4 regions of the Pantoea dispersa genome follow, and region 4 is predicted to be linked to each of the others. Evidence: predicted binding sites of a transcription regulator. Region 4 holds the regulator's gene; each other region holds the start of a gene.

Region 1 (5,296 bases), 890 kb from region 4:
ATCGATATCCCGACTGCCAGTTCGCGATCAACGCCACGCCGCTGGAAGGTGTCTGCCCCCATTGCCAGTTCCCGTTATTAATAGAAAAGAAAACCGCACAGGGCATGAAGCGCTTCTGCGCCAGCAAACGCTGCGGCAAGCCCATCGCCCAGGATGAAGAGTGATCATGAACCAGAGCCAGCATGCACCCGGAAGCCTCGACTTCTGCATCGAACAACTTCAGCAACAGCAAGTGATTGCTTACCCTACCGAAGCCGTATTCGGCCTTGGCTGCGATCCGGACAGCGAAAGCGCGGTGATGGCCCTGCTGGAGCTGAAACAGCGCCCGGTAGAAAAGGGGCTGATCCTGATCGCCGCTGATTATGCGCAGCTCGAGCCTTATATTGCCGATCGCGAACTCACCGTGCTGCAGCGCGAACGTATGTTTGCCAGCTGGCCGGGTCCGGTCACCTATGTGGTGCCTGCTTCGCCGCATACGCCGCGCTGGTTAACCGGCCGCTTTGATTCGCTGGCGATTCGCGTCAGCGATCATCCGCAGGTTCAGGCGCTGTGTCGCGGATTTGGCAAGCCGCTGGTCTCAACCAGCGCGAATTTAACCGGTCAGCCGCCGTGCCGCAGCGCCGCCGAAGTGGCAGAGCAGTTTGGCTCGCAGTTCCCGGTGTTGCAGGCGGCCACCGGCGGTCGCCTGAATCCTTCTGAAATCCGCGATGCTATTAGCGGTGAACTCATTCGTCAGGGCTGATTATGGAAAAGTTTGCCGTTTTTGGTCATCCCATCGCCCACAGCAAATCTCCGTTTATTCACGCCGCTTTTGCTGAGCAGACCGGTATTGAACATCCCTACGGACGCATCTGCGCACCGCTGGAAGGGTTCCCGCAGGCGATAGAGGCGTTTTTTGCGGCTGGTGGCAAAGGCGCCAATGTTACGCTGCCGTTTAAACAGCAGGCATGGGAATTCGCGGATGAGCTCAGCGAACGCGCGGCATTATCCGGCGCGGTTAATACCTTAAAGAAGAGAGCCGATGGTTCGATTCTGGGTGATAACACGGACGGCATCGGCCTGCTGAGCGATCTGCAACGGCTGCAGCTGATCCGGCCGGGCGATCGCATTCTGCTGGTGGGCGCGGGCGGTGCGGCGCGTGGGGTGATCCTGCCGCTGCTCTCGACGGGCTGCGCGCTGGTGGTGGTAAACCGCACGGCAGAACGCGCGCAACAGCTGGCTGAGCTTTTCCAGCACAGTGGGGCGATCCAGGCGATGAGTTTTGATCAACTGGCCGGTGAACGTTTTGATCTGATCATCAATGCCACCTCCAGCGGCGTAGCGGGCGACGTGCCGCCGCTGCCGGTTACGCTGATTGATGCGCAGGTGCGCTGTTACGACATGTTTTATCAGCAGGGGCTGACGCCATTTCTGGCGTGGTGCCAGCAGCACGGCACACAGCAGCTGGCGGATGGACTCGGCATGCTGGTGGGCCAGGCGGCGCATGCGTTTCAGCTGTGGCATGGCGTTATGCCGGAGATCGCGCCGGTCATCGATCAACTTAAACAGGCGATGCAGGCATGAATCAGGCTATCCAGTTTCCCGATCGGGAAAGCTGGGACGCAGTCCGGCAGGCGGTGCTGTTCCCGGTATTAGTAAATGGTATGGGACTAACCTGCGCAATATCGCTGCCGGCGCTGCAGCAGCGCTTTGGTGCCGGAGAGGCGATGGCGCTGTTTAGCGCGCATCGCTGGGATCTGGAGGAAGAGGCCGAGCAGCTGCTCCGGGCGGAGCAGGCCGACGATCAGGGCTGGCTGTGGCTGCCCTGAGCCAGGTATTCATCTTTCCAGCCGACATAATTACTGGCCGAATAAAGCAGTCCGGCTATTTCCGCTTCGCTTAGTGGCCTGATCTGCTTCACCGGGCTGCCTAAATAGAGATAGCCGCTTTGCAGGCGTTTACCGGGTGGCACCAGGCTGCCGGCGCCAATCATCACCTCATCTTCGACGATCGCGCCATCCAGCAGGATCGAGCCCATACCCACCAGCACGCGGTTGCCAATGGTGCAGCCGTGCAGCATTGCTTTGTGTCCTACTGTTACGTCTTCACCGATGACCAATGGAAAGCCATCGGGATTACTGCTGGATTTATGCGTAACGTGCAGCACGCTGCCATCCTGGATATTGCTGCGTTTACCAATCACTACTTTATTCACGTCACCGCGGATTGCTACCAGTGGCCAGATGCTGACATCATCAGCCAGCTCGACTTCGCCAACGACCACGCTGCTGCTATCCACCATCACGCGCTCACCGGTATGGGGAATATGTTGCTTATAAGGGCGCAGGGCTACAGACATTCTATTTCTCCTTTTTTAATGTTTCCCGCTAGCCTGCGACTTCCGGTGCGGGTAAACAAGCTGATTTTTGCGCGGATCGCTCGCGATCGCAGCGAAAAGAGTGAAAACTCGCCAGTCGATAAAAAAGATCGAAAAAAGGGGTTGTGCAAAAAATCCGGATCCCTATAATGCGCCACCACTGAGACGGCAAAGCGGCAACGTAGGCGGCTCAGCAGGGCGTGAAGCGATTCACCCCGCCGGAGAAAAACGCTGAAAAAAGTGTTTGACTCTGAAGGAGGAAAGCGTAATATACGCCACCTCGCGACAGCAGGCCGAACGCCGCGTCGCACCGCTCTTTAACAATTTATCAGACAATCTGTGTGGGCACTCGCAGGATTGATATCAGCGTCTCCGGACGTAAAAAATATCAAGTCTTTGCTGAGTGAACACGTAATTCATTACGAAGTTTAATTCACAGAGCATCGCTGCACTGGTTGCAGCAAATCAAACTTTAAATTGAAGAGTTTGATCATGGCTCAGATTGAACGCTGGCGGCAGGCCTAACACATGCAAGTCGAACGGCAGCACAGAAGAGCTTGCTCTTTGGGTGGCGAGTGGCGGACGGGTGAGTAATGTCTGGGAAACTGCCCGATGGAGGGGGATAACTACTGGAAACGGTAGCTAATACCGCATAACGTCGCGAGACCAAAGTGGGGGACCTTCGGGCCTCACACCATCGGATGTGCCCAGATGGGATTAGCTAGTAGGTGGGGTAATGGCTCACCTAGGCGACGATCCCTAGCTGGTCTGAGAGGATGACCAGCCACACTGGAACTGAGACACGGTCCAGACTCCTACGGGAGGCAGCAGTGGGGAATATTGCACAATGGGCGCAAGCCTGATGCAGCCATGCCGCGTGTATGAAGAAGGCCTTCGGGTTGTAAAGTACTTTCAGCGGGGAGGAAGGCGGTGAGGTTAATAACCTTGCCGATTGACGTTACCCGCAGAAGAAGCACCGGCTAACTCCGTGCCAGCAGCCGCGGTAATACGGAGGGTGCAAGCGTTAATCGGAATTACTGGGCGTAAAGCGCACGCAGGCGGTCTGTTAAGTCAGATGTGAAATCCCCGGGCTTAACCTGGGAACTGCATTTGAAACTGGCAGGCTTGAGTCTCGTAGAGGGGGGTAGAATTCCAGGTGTAGCGGTGAAATGCGTAGAGATCTGGAGGAATACCGGTGGCGAAGGCGGCCCCCTGGACGAAGACTGACGCTCAGGTGCGAAAGCGTGGGGAGCAAACAGGATTAGATACCCTGGTAGTCCACGCCGTAAACGATGTCGACTTGGAGGTTGTGCCCTTGAGGCGTGGCTTCCGGAGCTAACGCGTTAAGTCGACCGCCTGGGGAGTACGGCCGCAAGGTTAAAACTCAAATGAATTGACGGGGGCCCGCACAAGCGGTGGAGCATGTGGTTTAATTCGATGCAACGCGAAGAACCTTACCTGGCCTTGACATCCAGAGAACTTAGCAGAGATGCTTTGGTGCCTTCGGGAACTCTGAGACAGGTGCTGCATGGCTGTCGTCAGCTCGTGTTGTGAAATGTTGGGTTAAGTCCCGCAACGAGCGCAACCCTTATCCTTTGTTGCCAGCGGCTCGGCCGGGAACTCAAAGGAGACTGCCGGTGATAAACCGGAGGAAGGTGGGGATGACGTCAAGTCATCATGGCCCTTACGGCCAGGGCTACACACGTGCTACAATGGCGCATACAAAGAGAAGCGACCTCGCGAGAGCAAGCGGACCTCATAAAGTGCGTCGTAGTCCGGATTGGAGTCTGCAACTCGACTCCATGAAGTCGGAATCGCTAGTAATCGTAGATCAGAATGCTACGGTGAATACGTTCCCGGGCCTTGTACACACCGCCCGTCACACCATGGGAGTGGGTTGCAAAAGAAGTAGGTAGCTTAACCTTCGGGAGGGCGCTTACCACTTTGTGATTCATGACTGGGGTGAAGTCGTAACAAGGTAACCGTAGGGGAACCTGCGGTTGGATCACCTCCTTACCTGAAGATACCTTCCCGCGAAGTGCTCACACAGATTGTCTGATGAACTTTAGAGAAGAGCGTAAAACGCCTGCAGGCTTGTAGCTCAGGTGGTTAGAGCGCACCCCTGATAAGGGTGAGGTCGGTGGTTCAAGTCCACTCAGGCCTACCAAATCATTTCTCATGCTGCGTTACAGCGCCGCTCGCATAGAAGACTATGCGTCGCGACACTGCGCCTTGCCTGAAAAATGATTCTCCTTGGTACTCATGCGTTTTACAACACTCATCGGGGCTATAGCTCAGCTGGGAGAGCGCCTGCCTTGCACGCAGGAGGTCAGCGGTTCGATCCCGCTTAGCTCCACCATCAACGAACCCGCGTTGATACAACTTCAGAATGCATTTACTGAATGCATTGCGAAGTTATTGCTCTTTAACAATCCGGAACAAGCTGAAAATTGAAACGACACGTCGTGTTCATTCTCCGTAATAAGAATGAAATTTACGATGTGTTCGGGTCTCTCAAATGCTTGCAGTCTGCAGCGTTGCAAAACGCCTGTGGGTTGTGAGGTTAAGCGACTAAGCGTACACGGTGGATGCCCTGGCAGTCAGAGGCGATGAAGGACGTGCTAATCTGCGAAAAGCGACGGTAAGGTGATATGAACCGCTACAGCCGTCGATGTCCGAATGGGGAAACCCGGTGCACTCTGTGCATCATCGTTAACTGAATACATAGGTTAACGAGGCGAACCGGGGGAACTGAAACATCTAAGTACCCCGAGGAAAAGAAATCAACCGAGATTCCCCCAGTAGCGGCGAGCGAACGGGGAGCAGCCCAGGACCTGAATCAGCTTGTGCATCAGTGGAAGCGTCTGGAAAGTCGCGCGATACCGGGTGACAGCCCCGTACACGAAGATGCATAAGCTGTGAGTCCGACGAGTAGGGCGG
Region 2 (5,296 bases), 520 kb from region 4:
AATGAGCGTGCAGATCAGCTGGGAGCTGACGCTGCTGGCGCTGATTCCTATGCCGATTATGGCGCTGGTGATCCAGAAAGACGGCGCGCGCCTGCATCAGCGCTTCAAAGTGGCGCAGGCGGCGTTCTCCAGCCTGAACGATCAAACGCAGGAGAGCCTGACCAGCATCCGCATGATCAAAGCCTTTGGCCTGGAAGATCATCAGTCGAGCCAGTTTGCCGATATCGCCAGCGACACCGGCCGCAAAAATCTGCACGTGGCGCGCGTCGATGCGCGCTTCGATCCCATCATTTATATTGCCGTGGGCTTTTCGAATCTGCTGGCGATTGGCGGTGGCGGCTGGATGGTGTGGCACGGTTCACTAACGCTCGGGCAGCTCACCAGCTTCGTCATGTACTTAGGGCTGATGATTTGGCCGATGCTGGCGCTGGCGTGGATGATTAACATCGTCGAGCGCGGCAGCGCCGCGTGGAGCCGTATTGGCGCGCTGCTGGCGGAAGCGCCTGCGGTTGAAGATGGTCAGCAGCCACTGCCGGCGGATGCGGGCGTGCTGCAGGTGGCGATCCGCGCCTTCCACTATCCGGCGAGCAGCGCGCCGGTGCTGAGCAACGTGCATTTCCAGCTACAACCCGGGCAGATGCTTGGGCTGTGCGGGCCTACCGGCTGCGGCAAAAGCACGCTGCTGAGCCTGATTCAGCGCCATTTTGATATCGATCAGGGCGAGATTTGCTATCACGCCATTCCGCTGCCGCAGCTGCGGTTGGACAGCTGGCGCAGCCGGCTGGCGGTGGTCAGCCAGACGCCGTTCCTGTTTTCCGATACCGTTGCGAATAACCTGGCGCTGGGCCGCCCGGAGGCAACGCAGGAAGAGATCGAGCGCGTGGCGCAGATGGCCTGCGTGCACGATGACATTCTGCGTCTGCCGCAGGGGTACGCGACCGAAGTGGGCGAGCGCGGCGTCATGCTCTCTGGCGGGCAGAAACAGCGCATCGCCATTGCGCGTGCGCTGTTGCTCAACGCGGAGATTCTGATCCTCGACGATGCGCTGTCGGCGGTTGATGGCCGTACCGAACATGAAATCCTGCATAACCTGCGCCTGTGGGGCAAAGGGCGCACGCTGATCATCAGCGCGCATCGGCTGTCGGCGCTGACCGAAGCCAGCGAGATTCTGGTATTGCAGCAGGGCGCAGTGGCACAGCGCGGCGATCACGATACGCTGGCGGCGCAGCCGGGCTGGTATCGCGATATGTATCGCTATCAGCAGCTGGAAGCCGCGCTGGATGAGGACGAGTCAGAACAGGGAGCCGACCATGGCTAAATCGCAACGCTTATGGCCAACGCTGAAACGCCTGCTGGCTTACGGTAAACCGTGGCGCAAATCGCTGTGGCTGGCCGTCGGCATGCTGTGGATCGCTGCTGCTGCCGAAGTCACCGGTCCGGTGCTGGTGAGCTATTTTATCGATAACCTGGTGGCAAAACACCAGATGCCGTGGGGCATCGTGGCCGGGCTGCTGGTGGGCTTTGTGCTGCTACAGCTGCTGGCAGCGGGTCTGCACTATATCCAGGCGCTGCTGTTTAACCGCGCGGCGATTGGCGTTGTGCAGCAGCTGCGCGTCGACGTGATGAATGCGGCGCTGCGCCAGCCGCTCAGTGCCTTCGATACCCAGCCGGTAGGGCAGATTATTTCGCGCGTCACCAACGACACCGAAGTGATCAAAGATCTTTACGTCACGGTGGTGGCCACTGTGCTGCGCAGCGCTGCGCTGATTGGCGCGATGCTGGTGGCGATGTTTGCACTCGACTGGCGTATGGCGCTGGTGGCGCTGGTGATTTTCCCGCTGGTGTTAACGGTGATGCTGATCTATCAGCGCTACAGCACGCCGATTGCGCGCCGCGTACGTAGCTATCTGGCCGAAATCAATAATGGCTTCAACGAAGTGATTAACGGCATGAGCGTGATCCAGCAGTTTCGCCAGCAGGCACGCTTTGGCGAGCGCATGGGCGAAGCCAGCCGTTCACACTATCTGGCGCGGATGGAGACGCTGCGGCTGGACGGCTTTCTGCTGCGTCCGCTGCTCAGCCTGTTTTCTGCACTGATTTTGTGCGGTCTGCTGATGCTGTTCAGCTTTGCTACGCCGGGCGTGTTTGAGGTTGGCGTGCTCTATGCCTTTATCACTTATCTTGGCCGCCTTAACGAGCCACTGATTGAGCTCACCACGCAGCAGTCAATGCTGCAGCAGGCGGTGGTGTCGGGCGAGCGTATTTTTGAACTGATGGATGCGGCGCAGCAGGGCTACGGCAGTGACGCTCAGCCGCTGGCTTCCGGGCGTATCACCCTGCGCGATGTCAGCTTTGCCTACCGCGACAACCGCGACGTGCTCAGCCATATCGATCTCGAGGTGCCGGCGCGCGGCTTCGTGGCACTGGTCGGCCACACCGGCAGCGGCAAAAGCACCTTAGCCAATCTGCTGATGGGCTACTATCCGGTGACGCGCGGCAGCATAGAACTGGATGGCCGCCCGCTGCGCCAGCTGACGCACGATGTGCTGCGCGGCAGCGTGGCGATGGTGCAACAGGATCCGGTGGTACTGGCCGATACGCTGCTGGCCAACGTGCGTTTGGGACGCGATATCAGCGAAGAGGACGTGTGGCGCGCGCTGGAGAAGGTGCAGCTGGCACCGCTGGCCCGCGCGATGCGCGACGGTATTCATACCCGGCTCGGTGAGCAGGGGAACACGCTGTCGGTCGGGCAGAAGCAGCTGCTGGCGCTGGCACGCGTGCTGGTGTCGCTGCCGCAGATTCTGATCCTCGATGAGGCCACTGCCAATATCGACTCAGGCACCGAGCAGGCGATTCAGCAGGCGCTGCGCACGCTGCGCCAGCACAGCACACTGGTGGTGATTGCTCACCGTCTTTCCACCATCACCGAAGCGGATCAGATTCTGGTGCTGCACCGTGGTCAGGTAGTCGAACGCGGCACACACACCGAACTGCTGGCGCAGCAGGGCCGTTACTGGCAGATGTACCAGCTGCAGCAGGCTGGCGATGAACTCGCGGCGGGCATACCCGCAACGGCAGAGGGGTGATTTGCACCTTTTTTGCGCAGATTTATCGGAATGTTCTGTATTGATGCACTCCTTTGAGGCCGCAAGCACCAAAGGAGTGCAGTAAAGTCCCACCTTTCTGTTTTTCCGAGTGAAAACCTTGCCCGTTACGCCATACCGGAGCGCGATACTCTGCGCCCGGCAGCCTTAGCGCCCACTTTTGCCATTTGTGGCACAGCCTTTGCTTAACTCTCTGCGTGTCCGCGAAGACTCACCTATTTTTATATCCGGAGGGGAACGTATGAAGCTGGTTACCGTGGTAATCAAACCATTTAAGCTGGAGGACGTGCGTGAAGCCTTATCCTCCATTGGCATTCAGGGCCTGACCGTGACCGAAGTGAAAGGCTTCGGTCGTCAGAAAGGCCATGCAGAACTGTACCGCGGTGCCGAGTACAGCGTTAACTTCCTGCCAAAAGTAAAAATCGATATTGCGATTGCGGACGATCAGCTGGATGAAGTGGTGGATGTGATCAGCAAAGCCGCGTACACCGGCAAAATTGGCGACGGCAAAATTTTCGTCGCGGAACTGCAGCGCGTGATTCGTATTCGTACCGGCGAGACCGACGAAGCAGCACTGTAACTGGGGCTCTGAATTGTGATGGGATGGAAAGAAATGAATAAAGTAATGACTAAGTTGGGCCTCACCAGCCTGGCGCTGTTACCGTCTCTTGCGATGGCAGCTGCGCCTGCCGTAGCGGATAAAGCCGATAACGCGTTTATGATGATTTGTACCGCGCTGGTACTGTTCATGACAATTCCCGGCATTGCCCTGTTTTACGGCGGCCTGATTCGCGGCAAAAACGTGCTGTCGATGCTGACGCAGGTCGCGGTGACGTTCGCGTTAGTGTGCGTACTGTGGATCGTCTACGGCTACTCGCTGGCGTTCAGCGAAGGCAACGCCTTCTTCGGTAACTTCCAGTGGGCGATGCTGAAAAATATTGAGCTGAAAGCGGTGATGGGCAGCTTCTATCAGTACATTCACGTGGCGTTCCAGGCTTCCTTTGCCTGTATCACCGTGGGGCTGATTGTTGGTTCGCTGGCTGAGCGTATTCGCTTCTCTGCGGTACTGATTTTCGTACTGGTGTGGCTGACGCTGGCCTATCTGCCTATCGCACATATGGTGTGGGCTGGCGGCTTCCTGGCACAGGATGGCGCGCTGGACTTCGCTGGCGGTACCGTGGTGCACATCAACGCCGCCGTTGCCGGTCTGGTTGGTGCTTACCTGGTAGGCAAGCGTGCTGGCTTCGGTAAAGAAGCGTTCAAACCGCATAACCTGCCGATGGTGTTTACCGGTACCGCGATTCTGTACGTTGGCTGGTTCGGTTTCAACGCCGGCTCTGCGTCTTCCGCGAACGAAATCGCGGCGCTGGCCTTCCTGAATACCGTGGTGGCCACTGCGGGTGCCGTGCTGTCGTGGGTGTTCGGTGAGTGGGCGCTGCGCGGTAAGCCTTCACTGCTGGGTGCGTCTTCTGGCTTCATCGCCGGTCTGGTTGCCATCACGCCAGCCTGTGGTTATGTCGGCGTCGGCGGCGCACTGATTATCGGTCTGGCCGGTGGCCTGGCAGGTATCTGGGGTGTGACAACGCTGAAGAAATGGCTGCGCGTGGATGACCCGTGCGACGTGTTCGGTGTGCACGGCGTGTGCGGTATCCTCGGTTGTGTCCTGACCGGCGTGTTTGCCTCCTCGTCACTGGGCGGCGTGGGCTACGCAGAAGGCGTGACTATGGGCCATCAGGTTTGGGTTCAGCTGTTCAGCTGTGGCCTGACCATCGTCTGGTCTGGCGTGGTCGCCTTCATCGGCTTCAAGCTGGCAGATATGATTGTTGGCCTGCGCGTACCGGAAGAACAGGAACGTGAAGGTCTGGATGTGAACAGCCACGGCGAGAACGCTTACAACCAGTAAGTGCCGGCTGGCAGAAGAGCAGTGCGCTATAACTATAATGATGAGAAAGGGGCGAGATAATCGCCCCTTTTTTTATGCTTCGCGCTGACGCATCACCCCTTCCTGCACCGTCGTCGCCACCAGCGTGCCGTCCTGGCTGAAGAACTCACCGCGCACGAAGCCGCGCGCGCCGGACGCTGAGGTGCTTACCACGCTGTACAGGAGCCACTCGGAGAGGTCGAATGGACGGTGGAACCACATGGAGTGGTCAATCGTCGCCACCTGCATATCCGGCTCAAGGAAGCCTTTG
Region 3 (5,296 bases), 360 kb from region 4:
GCTGGCCGCTACCGTCACCGCCGCGCGCGCCTCATCGCTGCACCAGTCAGCAAAAAAGCCGCCCAGTACCGCGCTGCGCAGCTTTTCGCTGCCTGCAGAGAGCCTGTCACTGACCGGTTCCGCAGGGCGCGCCGCCTGAAACGCATCGCTGGCGTCGCCGCCCTGCAGCGCATCGTAGACCAGACTCAAATCTTCCACCGAGCGGGCAAACGGACCGATGTGATCGAGGCTGGCGACAAACGGATGGCTGCCGCTGCGCGACAGACGACCAAAGGTAGGTTTCAGGCCGAAAATGCCGCACAGCGAAGCAGGCACGCGAATCGAGCCGTTGGTGTCGGTGCCGAGTGAAAAGTGCACCAGCCCGGCAGCGACGGCTGCCGCGGAACCGCCAGATGAACCGCCGGCCACGCGCGACAGATCGCGCGGGTTGCGGGTGGCACCATAATGGGTGTTCTCGGTGGTAAAGCCGTAGGCGTAGGCGTCCATATTCAGCATGCCGGAGAGCAGCGCGCCGCTCTGCTGCAGCTGAGAGACCGCCCACGCATCCTGCTGTGCCACCGGTCGCTCGCTGAACAGGCTGGCACCGGCAAGCGTGCTGTGACCGGCGACGTCAAACAGGTTTTTTACCGCATAGGGAATGCCAGCCAGCGCCGGCAGCGGCTCGCCGCGCTGACACTGCTGATCCAGCCGATCGGCTTCCCGCAGCATGCGCTGCGCGGTGACGGCGGTCCAGGCGTTGATGGCCGGGTTATGCTGTTCAATGGCGGCCAGCGTCTGCTGTGCGATGTCGCGCGCGCTGAGATCGCCCTGCGCCAGTGCCTGCTGCAGCTGGCTAATCGATAAGGCTGCCAGCGTCATGGATGAAACACTCCCGCCACTTCCAGGCGATCGTCCAGCGGCAGCGCCATCAGCGGCTGCGCCATCGCGGCGATACGGTTAAACTGCGTCAGCAGTTCGGCGCGGCGCGTGTCGTCCAGCTCCAGCGCCAGAATCTGTTCCATTTGGGCGATATAGGTTGCCCAGTCCGGTTGTGCACTCATGATTGTCTCCGTTAAAAACCGGCAGCGCTGCCGTTGCTGCGCGGATCAAACGCGCCTTCCAGCATGCCATTGTTGTGTCTGACGATGGCGCCAGCGTGGCCCACCACTTCACTGTATTCAGCCAGCAGTTCGACCTCATGACCGAGCGCGCGCAGTTGCTGCACGGTTTCAGGCGCGATGCGCGCCTCCAGCTTGAGGGAGTCCGAGGATTGGCCCCACGTGCGGCCAAGTAGCCAGCGCGGTGCGCTGACCGCCTGCTGCAGCGGCTGGCTCTGAATGACATAGCGGGTAAAGATCGCTGCCTGGGTTTGCGGCTGGCCATCACCGCCCATTGAGCCGTACACCAGCGTGCGGCCATCCTTCAGGCGCGCCGCCGCTGGATTGAGCGTATGGAACGGCTGTTTGCCCGGTGCCAGCGTCAGCAGGTGATCCGGCTGCAGGCTGAACGCCGCGCCACGGTTTTGCCAGGTAATACCGGTGCCGGGCAGCACGACGCCGCTGCCAAATTCGTGGTAAATGCTCTGGATAAAGGAGACCGCCAGGCCGCTGCTGTCCATCACCCCCATCCACACGGTATCGCCCGGTCCGCGTCCGGTGCCCCAGGGCGCGGCGCGATCGTCCCGCACCTGCGCGGCCAGCGTGCCGAGATAATCGGCATTCAGCAGCGACTGCACATCAATCGCCATGTGACGCGGATCGGTGATGTGTTGATCGCGCAAGGCAAAGGCCTGTTTGGTGGCTTCAACGATGCGGTGCACCGTCTGCGCTTCACTGGCGTCGGCCATCGCCAGACGATCGGTGATCCCGAGGATCGCCAGCGATACCAGCCCCTGCGTTGGCGGCGTTATGTTCCAGATATCGCCTTCGCTGTGCGCGAGGTGCAGCGGCGTGCAGCGCCGGGCGCGCTGCCGGTGTAAATCGTCCAGCGTAATCGGCATGCCGAGCGCGCCCATTTCGCGCGCCAGATGGTGCGCCAGCTCACCGCGATAAAAGCTCTCCAGTCCTTGCTCGCTCAGCACGCTCAGCGTCTGCGCCAGCGCCGGCTGGGTAAAACGACTGCCGGCGGCGGGCGGTGCGCCATCAGGCAGAAAGGTGGCGGCAAAACCGGGCTGATGTTGCAGCTCATGCTGTTTTGCCGCCGTCGCTGCCGCCTGCGAGGCGGTGACCGGAATGCCATCGGCCGCATAGCGAATCGCATCGCGCAGCAAACGGCTCAGCGGCAGCGGCGTCGCGCCCAGTTCGTGCGCCAGCGTCAGCGCCTCCTGCCAGCCGCTGACGGTGCCGGCAACCGTCAGTGCCGCTTTAGGGCCGCGATGCGGAATATGGCTCTCACCGTGATAAAAGTCGGGGTGCGCCAGCGAGCCGGCGGCGCCGCTGGCATCGATAGCAATTGGATCGCCGCTGGGCGGCACCACCAGCCAGAAGCCGTCGCCGCCGAGGCCATTCATGTGTGGGTAGACCACCGCAATGGTCGCCGCGGCGGCCACCATGGCTTCCAGCGCGTTGCCGCCTTCACGCAGAACCGCCAGTGCGCTTTCGCTGGCAAGGTGATGTGGCGTCACCGCCATGCCCATCGGGGCCATATTGCTTTGAATCATAATGAACTGTTCCCGGATTATTCTTTGGTAGCGGCGCGATTTGGCGCGCTGGATAGGGAAAACAAGCGCAACAAATTGCGCCGCTACCAGTCTGTACTAATGGTAAAGCAAGAGCCGTTCCAGTTTTGGTGTTACGCCAGCCTGGATCGATTTATGCTAGCTTGTGATGAAACGAAAGTTACAGGACCGATGATGAAACAGCTCGATGAACGCCTTCGCAGTCACTATCCGCAACTGTCGCCGCAGGAGCAGCGCATTGCTGACTTTGTGTTTGACCACTTTGATGATCTGATTAGCTATAACAGCGCTGAGCTGGCGCGGCTCAGCGGCGTATCAAAGGCCACGGTAAGCCGGCTGTTCAAACGCCTCGGCTATGAAAAATACAAAGACATGCGTGATGAGCTGCGCACCCTGCGCCAGAGCGGAATGCCGCTGACCGATAACCGCGATGCGGTGCAGGGCAACACGCTGCTGTCACGTCATTACAAGCAGGAGATGGCGAACCTGACGCAGTGGGTCAACAGCATTGACGCCCGGCAGTTTAGCGAGGTGATTGCCGCGCTTGGCGCCGCACGGCGGGTGTTCATCATTGGGATGCGCAACGCGTATCCGGTGGCGCTGCACCTGCGTCAGCAGCTGCTGCAGGCGCGCGCTCAGGTGCAGGTGTTGCCGCAGCCAGGCCAGACGCTGGGCGAAGAGCTGGTGGACATGACGCCGGAAGATGTGGTGGTGGTGATGGCGTTTCGCCGCCGGCCACGCATCATTCGTCCACTGATGCAGCAGCTGCAGCAGAGCGGCATCCCGGTGCTGGTGCTGTGCGAACCGCAGGCGCAGGGCATTCTCACCCTGGCGCGCTGGCAGCTGTGCGCACCGCTCGACAGCGTTTCCGCCTTTGACAGCTACGCCTCGGCAATGAGCCTGATCAACCTGCTGGCCAACGCGCTACTGCACGAAATGCTGTCGCAGGGGCGTCAGCGCATTCATCAGATTGCCGATCTTTACCAGCAGCTCGACGAGCTGGAACACCGCTAAAGGGCACCGTTTTGGTGCTTTGCACCTTTTTTGATCGCGTCTGCTAACGGGGTGCTCCCCGTTAAGATGCGCCCTTAATCGCCTTAAATCCTCCGCTTAGCCGCTGCGTTTGCTGCCCGTTGTGGTTGGCACATTAGTTGCAAATCAATTTATCAAGAATCTTTTGTTTCACCATTAACTCACCGGGGTGCATAATGAACAAAGTATTACTGGCAGTAGCAGGGGCAGCATTGCTGCTGGCGCAGGCAGGCAGCGCCATGGCCGATCAGCTGCAGGATATCCAGAAGCGTGGCGTGATTCGCGTGGCGGTGCCGCAGGACTTCCCGCCGTTTGGCTCGGTCGGTACCGATTTGCAGCCGCAGGGCTATGACATCGACATGGCGAAATACCTCGCGAAGCAGATGAAACTGAAGTTGCAGCTGGTGCCGGTGACCAGTGCCAACCGCGTACCGTATCTGCAGACCGACAAGGTCGACCTGGTGATCTCCAGCATGGGCAAAAACGCCGAGCGCGAAAAAGTGATCGACTTCAGCCGCGCCTACGCACCGTTCTTCCTCGGCGTGTTCGGCCCGAAAGGCGAGACGCTGAAAGATGCGGCGGCGCTGAGCGGTAAATCGATTGGCGTAACGCGCGGTGCGGTAGAGGACATGGTGCTGAGCGATGTCGCCCCGAAAGATGCCCAGGTGAAGCGCTACGAAGATAACAACACCACGCTGTCCGCCTATCTCTCCGGTCAGGTGCAGTATGTCGCCACCGGTAACCTGGTGGTCGCGGCGATTGCGCGCCAGAACGCGGAAAAAGCCCCGGTGCCGCAGTTTATGCTGAAAGATTCACCGTGCTTTATCGGCCTGAAAAAGAATGAGCCAGCGCTGAAAGAGAAAGTGAACGCACTGATTGAGCAGGGTATTAAAGACGGCACGCTGAACAAGCTGTCGGAAGAGTGGCTGAAAGCGCCGCTGCCTGCCAACCTCGGCGCATAACAGGAACGGCCAATGATTGGGCAACTTAACTTTGCAGATCTCTGGCCGCACTGGCCAGAGCTGCTGGCCGGACTGTGGGTCACGGTGCAGCTTACGGTGCTGGCGACGGTGGGCGGTGTCGGACTGGGTATTCTCGGCGCGGCGCTGCGCAGCGGCAAACCGGGCTGGGCCAGCCGCCTGTGGGGCATCTACGTCGAGCTGATTCGCAACACGCCGTTTGTGGTACAGCTGTTTTTTATCGTGTTTGGTCTGCCTAATCTCGGGCTGAAACTGACGGCCGGTGAAGCGGCGCTGCTGGCGATGCTGATTAACCTTGGCGCCTATAGCACTGAAATCATCCGTGCCGGTATCCAGGTCACGCCGCGCGGGCAGTGGGAAGCGGGGCGCGTGCTCGGGCTGAGCCGCACGCAAACCTTCATCCGCGTGGTGCTGCCGCCCTCGCTGCAGCGCATTTATCCGGCGCTGGTCAGCCAGTGCATCATTGTGATGCTCGGCTCGTCGGTGGTGTCGCAGGTCTCTTATGAAGAGCTGACGTTTGCCGCCAACCTGATTCAGTCGCGCACCTTTTTGAGTTTTGAAGTTTATCTGGTGACCACGCTGATCTATCTGGCGTTGTCGATTGCCATGCGTCAGCTGCTGCTGGCGC
Region 4 (5,296 bases):
ACGCCTTTATTGAGCAGCAGGACAGCAACATCAAAGGCGATCGCATCACCTATCTGGTGAAAGAGCAGAAAATGCAGGCCTACAGTCAGGGCCAGAGCAAGCGTGTCACCACCGTGCTGGTGCCGTCGCAGCTGCAGGATAAAAACGGTTCGTCTGCGAGCCCCAAAAAGAGTAACTGATCGCTATGGCCACATTAGTCGCTGAAAACCTGGCGAAAGCCTACAAAGGCCGTCGCGTAGTAGAAGATGTCAGCCTGCAGGTGAAATCCGGCGAGATTGTCGGCCTGCTGGGTCCCAACGGGGCCGGTAAAACCACCACCTTCTACATGGTGGTAGGCATCGTGCCGCGCGATGCCGGCCGCATTATTATTGATGAAGAAGATATCAGTATTCTGCCGCTGCATGCGCGCGCGCGGCGCGGCATCGGTTATCTGCCGCAGGAAGCGTCGATCTTTCGCCGTCTGAGCGTCTACGACAACCTGATGGCAGTACTGCAGGTGCGTGACGACCTGACGGAAGAGCAGCGTCAGGATCGCGCCAATGAGCTGATGGACGAGTTCCACATCGGCCATCTGCGCGACAGCATGGGCCAGGCGCTGTCAGGCGGTGAACGTCGTCGCGTCGAGATTGCCCGTGCACTGGCCGCCAATCCAAAGTTTATCCTGCTGGATGAACCTTTTGCCGGCGTTGACCCCATCTCCGTTATCGATATCAAAAAGATCATCGAACACCTGCGTGACAGCGGCCTCGGCGTGCTGATCACCGACCACAACGTGCGTGAAACGCTCGCGGTGTGTGAGCGCGCATATATCGTCAGCCAGGGCCATCTGATTGCCCACGGCACGCCAGATGAAATTCTTGCAGATGAGCAGGTTAAGCGGGTTTATTTGGGCGAAGAGTTCAGACTCTGATAAGGTGTCGGCATACCCGACATTTGCTTAGGAAATTCTAGCCGGATTATGAAGCAAGGTTTGCAACTCAGGCTCAGCCAACAGCTGGCGATGACTCCCCAGTTGCAGCAGGCAATCCGCTTGCTGCAACTCTCTACGCTTGAACTCCAGCAGGAACTGCAACTGGCGCTGGAAAGCAATCCGCTGCTTGAACAAACCGATCTGCACGATGAAGTCGACGCCCGCGAATTTCAGGAGAACGAGGCGTTAGATACCCGTGAGGCACTCGAACAGAAAGAGATGCCGGAAGAGCTGCCGCTCGATGCCTCCTGGGACGAGATCTACACGGCCGGCACGCCCTCCGGCACCGGCACCGATTACCAGGACGACGAGCTGCCGGTGTATCAGGGTGAAACCACGCAGTCGCTGCAGGACTATCTGATGTGGCAGGTGGAACTGACGCCGTTCACCGACACCGACCGCGCCATCGCTACCTCCATCGTCGATGCCATTGACGATACCGGTTATCTCACCGTCAGCTTACAGGACATTTGTGAGAGTATTGGTGACGAAGAGCTGACGCTGGAAGAGGTGGAAGCGGTGCTGAAGCGCGTACAGCGTTTCGATCCGGTGGGCGTCGGCGCACGCGATCTGCGTGACTGCCTGCTGGTACAGCTGTCGCAGTATGCGGCCGATATGCCGATGCTGAACGAAGCACGGCTGATCGTCAGCGAGCACCTCGACCTGCTGGCTAACCACGATTTCCGCAGCCTGATGCGCGTGACGCGGCTGAAAGAAGAGGTGCTGAAGGAAGCGATGCTGCTGATTCAGTCGCTCGATCCGCGCCCCGGGCAGTCCATCAATACCAGCGAGCCCGAGTATGTGATTCCCGATGTGCTGGTGCGCAAGACTGGCACACGCTGGACGGTGGAGCTGAACGCTGACAGCCTGCCGCGCCTGAAGATTAATCAGCATTACGCCGCGATGGGCGGTTCTGCGCGTAATGACAGTGACAGTCAGTTTATTCGCAGCAACTTACAGGAAGCCCGCTGGCTGATTAAGAGCCTGGAGAGCCGCAACGACACGCTGCTGAAAGTGACGCGCTGTATTGTCGAACAGCAGCAGGCGTTTTTTGAACAGGGTGAAGAGTATATGCGTCCGATGGTACTGGCGGATATCGCCCAGGCCGTGGATATGCATGAATCCACCATTTCCCGCGTCACCACGCAAAAGTATTTGCACAGCCCGCGTGGCATTTTTGAACTGAAGTATTTTTTCTCCAGTCACGTCAGCACCGAAGGCGGTGGCGAAGCCTCGTCGACGGCGATCCGTGCACTGGTGAAAAAATTAATCTCCGCGGAAAATCCCGCAAAACCCTTGAGCGACAGCAAACTGACCTCCATGTTATCTGAACAGGGCATCATGGTGGCGCGACGTACGGTTGCTAAGTATCGCGAGTCTTTATCTATACCGCCATCAAACCAGCGCAAGCAGCTGGTTTGACCGAAACAAGAAGGAAGACCTATGCAGCTAAACCTTACCGGACTGAATGTTGAGATAACCGACCCACTGCGCGAATTTGTAAATAACAAATTTGCCAAACTGGAACACTATTTTGATCGTATCAATCAGGTTTATATTGTTCTGAAAGTGGAGAAGGTGACGCAGATTGCGGAAGCAACCCTGCACGTCAACGGCGGGGAGCTGCACGCCACATCGGAAGCGGAAGACATGTACGCGGCCATCGACGGGTTGATTGACAAGCTGGCCCGTCAGCTGACCAAACACAAAGACAAACTGAAAAAACACTAACCTTCACGCTTGCAGAGTGCTGACGGGTTCAGCACTCAGAGGAGAAATGGGGCGGGTCACCGCCCCGTTTTGTCATCTGCGCAAGCGCCTGCAGTCACCTGCCCTGCCCGTTCGCGGTGTCCCGGTACGTGCCTTACGGCTATGTGAACACGCAAGTGAAACGATGATGAACAACGATCTGACACTGGAATTGAGCGCGGTCCTTTCGCTGGACTGCACCCGCAGCGGCGTACACTGCCAGAGTAAAAAGCGCGCGCTGGAAATTATCAGCGAGCTGGCCGCTAAGCAGCTCAATCTGCCGCACCAGACGCTTTTTGAAGCCATCCTGACCCGTGAACGCATGGGCAGTACCGGCATTGGCAACGGCATCGCCATCCCGCACGGCAAGCTGGAGGAGGATACGCTGCGCGCCGTTGGCGTGTTTATCAGCCTCGACCAGCCTATCGCCTTTGACGCCGTCGACAACCAGCCGGTTGACCTGCTGTTTGCCCTGCTGGTGCCCGCAGACCAGTGCAAAACCCATCTGCACACCCTGTCGCTGGTGGCGAAACGCCTGGCGGATAAAACCGTCTGCCGCCGTTTGCGCGCGGCACAGAGCGATGAAGAGCTCTACGCCATCATTACAGAAGCTCAGGAAGATCACGCTTAAGCGACAGACACTTTTACCGGCCTGCGTGCCGGTTTAACACGGGAGAAATGTGATGGTGCTGATGATCGTTAGCGGTCGGTCAGGCTCAGGAAAATCAGTCGCGCTGCGCGCCCTTGAGGATATGGGCTTCTACTGTGTCGATAACCTGCCGGTGGTGCTGCTGCCGGAGCTGGCGAACACCTTAACCGAGCGCAATATCTCAGCGGCGGTTAGCATTGACGTGCGCAACATGCCGGAATCACCGGAGGTGTTTGAGCAGGCACTGAACAATCTGCCGGAAGCGTTCTCGCCACAGCTGCTGTTTCTGGACGCCGATCGCAATACGCTGATCCGCCGCTACAGCGACACGCGCCGCCTGCATCCGCTCTCCAGCAAAAATCTGTCGCTGGAAAGCGCCATTGATGAGGAAAACGATCTGCTGGAGCCGCTGCGCTCGCGTGCCGATCTGATCATCGATACCTCAGAGATGTCGGTGCATGAGCTGGCAGAAATGCTGCGCACGCGCCTGCTGGGCAAGCGTGAGCGCGAACTCACCATGGTGTTTGAATCCTTCGGCTTCAAGCACGGCATCCCGATCGACGCCGATTACGTGTTTGACGTGCGTTTCCTGCCTAACCCGCACTGGGATCCGAAGCTGCGTCCGATGACCGGGCTCGATCGTCCGGTGGCGGCCTTCCTTGATCGTCACACCGAAGTGCATAACTTTATCTACCAGACGCGCAGCTATCTCGAGCTGTGGCTGCCGATGCTGGAAACCAATAACCGCAGCTATCTGACTGTGGCGATTGGCTGTACCGGCGGTAAGCACCGTTCGGTCTACATTGCCGAACAGCTGGCAGACTATTTCCGTTCGCGCGGTAAAAATGTGCAGTCCCGTCATCGCACCCTGGAAAAACGCAAATCATGACCGTGAAGCAAACCGTTGAGATTCGAAATAAGCTGGGTATGCATGCGCGCCCGGCGATGAAGCTGTTTGAGCTGGTGCAGAGTTTTGATGCGGAAGTGCTGCTGCGTAACGAGGCCGGTACCGAAGCCGAAGCCAGCAGCGTGATTGCGCTACTGATGCTCGACTCCGCTAAAGGCGGTCATATCGAAATCGAGGCCAGCGGCCCGCAGGAAACCCAGGCGCTGGCCGCGGTCATTGAGCTGTTTGAAGCCGGTTTTGACGAAGACTAACCGCGTCAGTGCAGCTGGTAACGGTTGAGGAAGCCCTCGCCGCCCAGCTGGCGCATCTGGCGCATAATCCACTGCTGGCGCTGACGAATGTAGCCGGACGGTGCATCCGCGCGGAAGCGAATCGGATTCGGCAGCACCGCCGCCAGCAAAGCGGCTTCCGCCATGCTCAGGCGACTGGCAGGCTTGTGGAAATAGCGCTGCGATGCCTCTTCCACACCAAACACCCCGTTCCCGAATTCCGCAATATTCAGGTAGACTGTCAGAATGCGGCGTTTGGTCCAAACCGTTTCCAGCCCCACCGTCAGCCCGGCCTCCAGCCCTTTGCGCACCCAACTGCGGCCATCCCACAAGAACAGGTTCTTCGCCGTCTGCTGAGACAGCGTTGATGCGCCGCGCATCCGTTCGCTGCCGTCATTGTCCAGCACCTGCTGAATGGCATGCACGTCAAAGCCCCAGTGCTCAGGAAACTTCTGATCTTCCGAGGCGATCACCGCCAGCGCCATCCACGGTGAAATCTCATCCATTCCCACCCAGTCTGAATGAGCGACATAATCGAAGCGTCCGCTGAACCACGCGCCAAGCTGCCGCTCCACCATTACCGCCGAAAACGGCACCGGCAAAAATGCGAACAGCACGATGCCGGCCAGCCACAGACCCAGCCATGCCAGAAGCACCCTGCCAGCCAGCCGCTTCAGGCGCTGGACCATCTTCCCTTTACTCTTACTCATGCAATCGTCTCTTACCGGTTCCCTGGATTAATCAATTACTCA

What was found. The regulator sigma-54, encoded in region 4, starts transcription at its own class of promoters, with help from an activator protein. The targets are predictions, from matches to a motif close to GTTGGCACANNTTTCGCTNT.
Region 1: a site for sigma-54 is predicted at 2,427-2,446, ahead of K7H94_RS01660 (gamma carbonic anhydrase family protein). Genes of this name have one in related genera too.
Region 2: a site for sigma-54 is predicted at 3,273-3,292, ahead of glnK (P-II family nitrogen regulator). Genes of this name have one in related genera too.
Region 3: a site for sigma-54 is predicted at 2,743-2,762, ahead of K7H94_RS14665 (gamma-glutamyltransferase family protein). Genes of this name have one in related genera too.

Annotation. Positions count from the first base shown of each region.
Region 1 covers NZ_CP082346.1:341,055-346,350, forward strand. The annotation lists gene K7H94_RS01640 (DNA topoisomerase family protein) at 1-164, shown strand, start outside; gene tsaC (L-threonylcarbamoyladenylate synthase type 1 TsaC) at 167-742, shown strand; gene aroE (shikimate dehydrogenase) at 745-1,563, shown strand; gene K7H94_RS01655 (DUF1488 family protein) at 1,560-1,808, shown strand; gene K7H94_RS01660 (gamma carbonic anhydrase family protein) at 1,784-2,338, opposite strand; rRNA gene K7H94_RS01665 (16S ribosomal RNA) at 2,831-4,372, shown strand; tRNA gene K7H94_RS01670 (tRNA-Ile) at 4,447-4,523, shown strand; tRNA gene K7H94_RS01675 (tRNA-Ala) at 4,640-4,715, shown strand; rRNA gene K7H94_RS01680 (23S ribosomal RNA) at 4,918-5,296, shown strand, end outside.
Region 2 covers NZ_CP082346.1:2,945,382-2,950,677, reverse strand. The annotation lists gene K7H94_RS13890 (SmdA family multidrug ABC transporter permease/ATP-binding protein) at 1-1,318, shown strand, start outside; gene K7H94_RS13885 (SmdB family multidrug efflux ABC transporter permease/ATP-binding protein) at 1,311-3,086, shown strand; gene glnK (P-II family nitrogen regulator) at 3,346-3,684, shown strand; gene amtB (ammonium transporter AmtB) at 3,718-5,007, shown strand; gene tesB (acyl-CoA thioesterase II) at 5,080-5,296, opposite strand, start outside.
Region 3 covers NZ_CP082346.1:3,112,181-3,117,476, reverse strand. The annotation lists gene K7H94_RS14675 (AtzE family amidohydrolase) at 1-858, opposite strand, end outside; gene hpxX (oxalurate catabolism protein HpxX) at 855-1,040, opposite strand; gene K7H94_RS14665 (gamma-glutamyltransferase family protein) at 1,052-2,638, opposite strand; gene hpxU (MurR/RpiR family transcriptional regulator HpxU) at 2,831-3,670, shown strand; gene K7H94_RS14655 (transporter substrate-binding domain-containing protein) at 3,865-4,650, shown strand; gene K7H94_RS14650 (amino acid ABC transporter permease) at 4,663-5,296, shown strand, end outside.
Region 4 covers NZ_CP082346.1:3,468,314-3,473,609, forward strand. The annotation lists gene lptA (lipopolysaccharide ABC transporter substrate-binding protein LptA) at 1-179, shown strand, start outside; gene lptB (LPS export ABC transporter ATP-binding protein) at 185-910, shown strand; gene rpoN (RNA polymerase factor sigma-54) at 959-2,392, shown strand; gene hpf (ribosome hibernation promoting factor) at 2,414-2,701, shown strand; gene ptsN (PTS IIA-like nitrogen regulatory protein PtsN) at 2,868-3,350, shown strand; gene rapZ (RNase adapter RapZ) at 3,403-4,257, shown strand; gene npr (PTS phosphocarrier protein NPr) at 4,254-4,526, shown strand; gene mtgA (monofunctional biosynthetic peptidoglycan transglycosylase) at 4,532-5,254, opposite strand.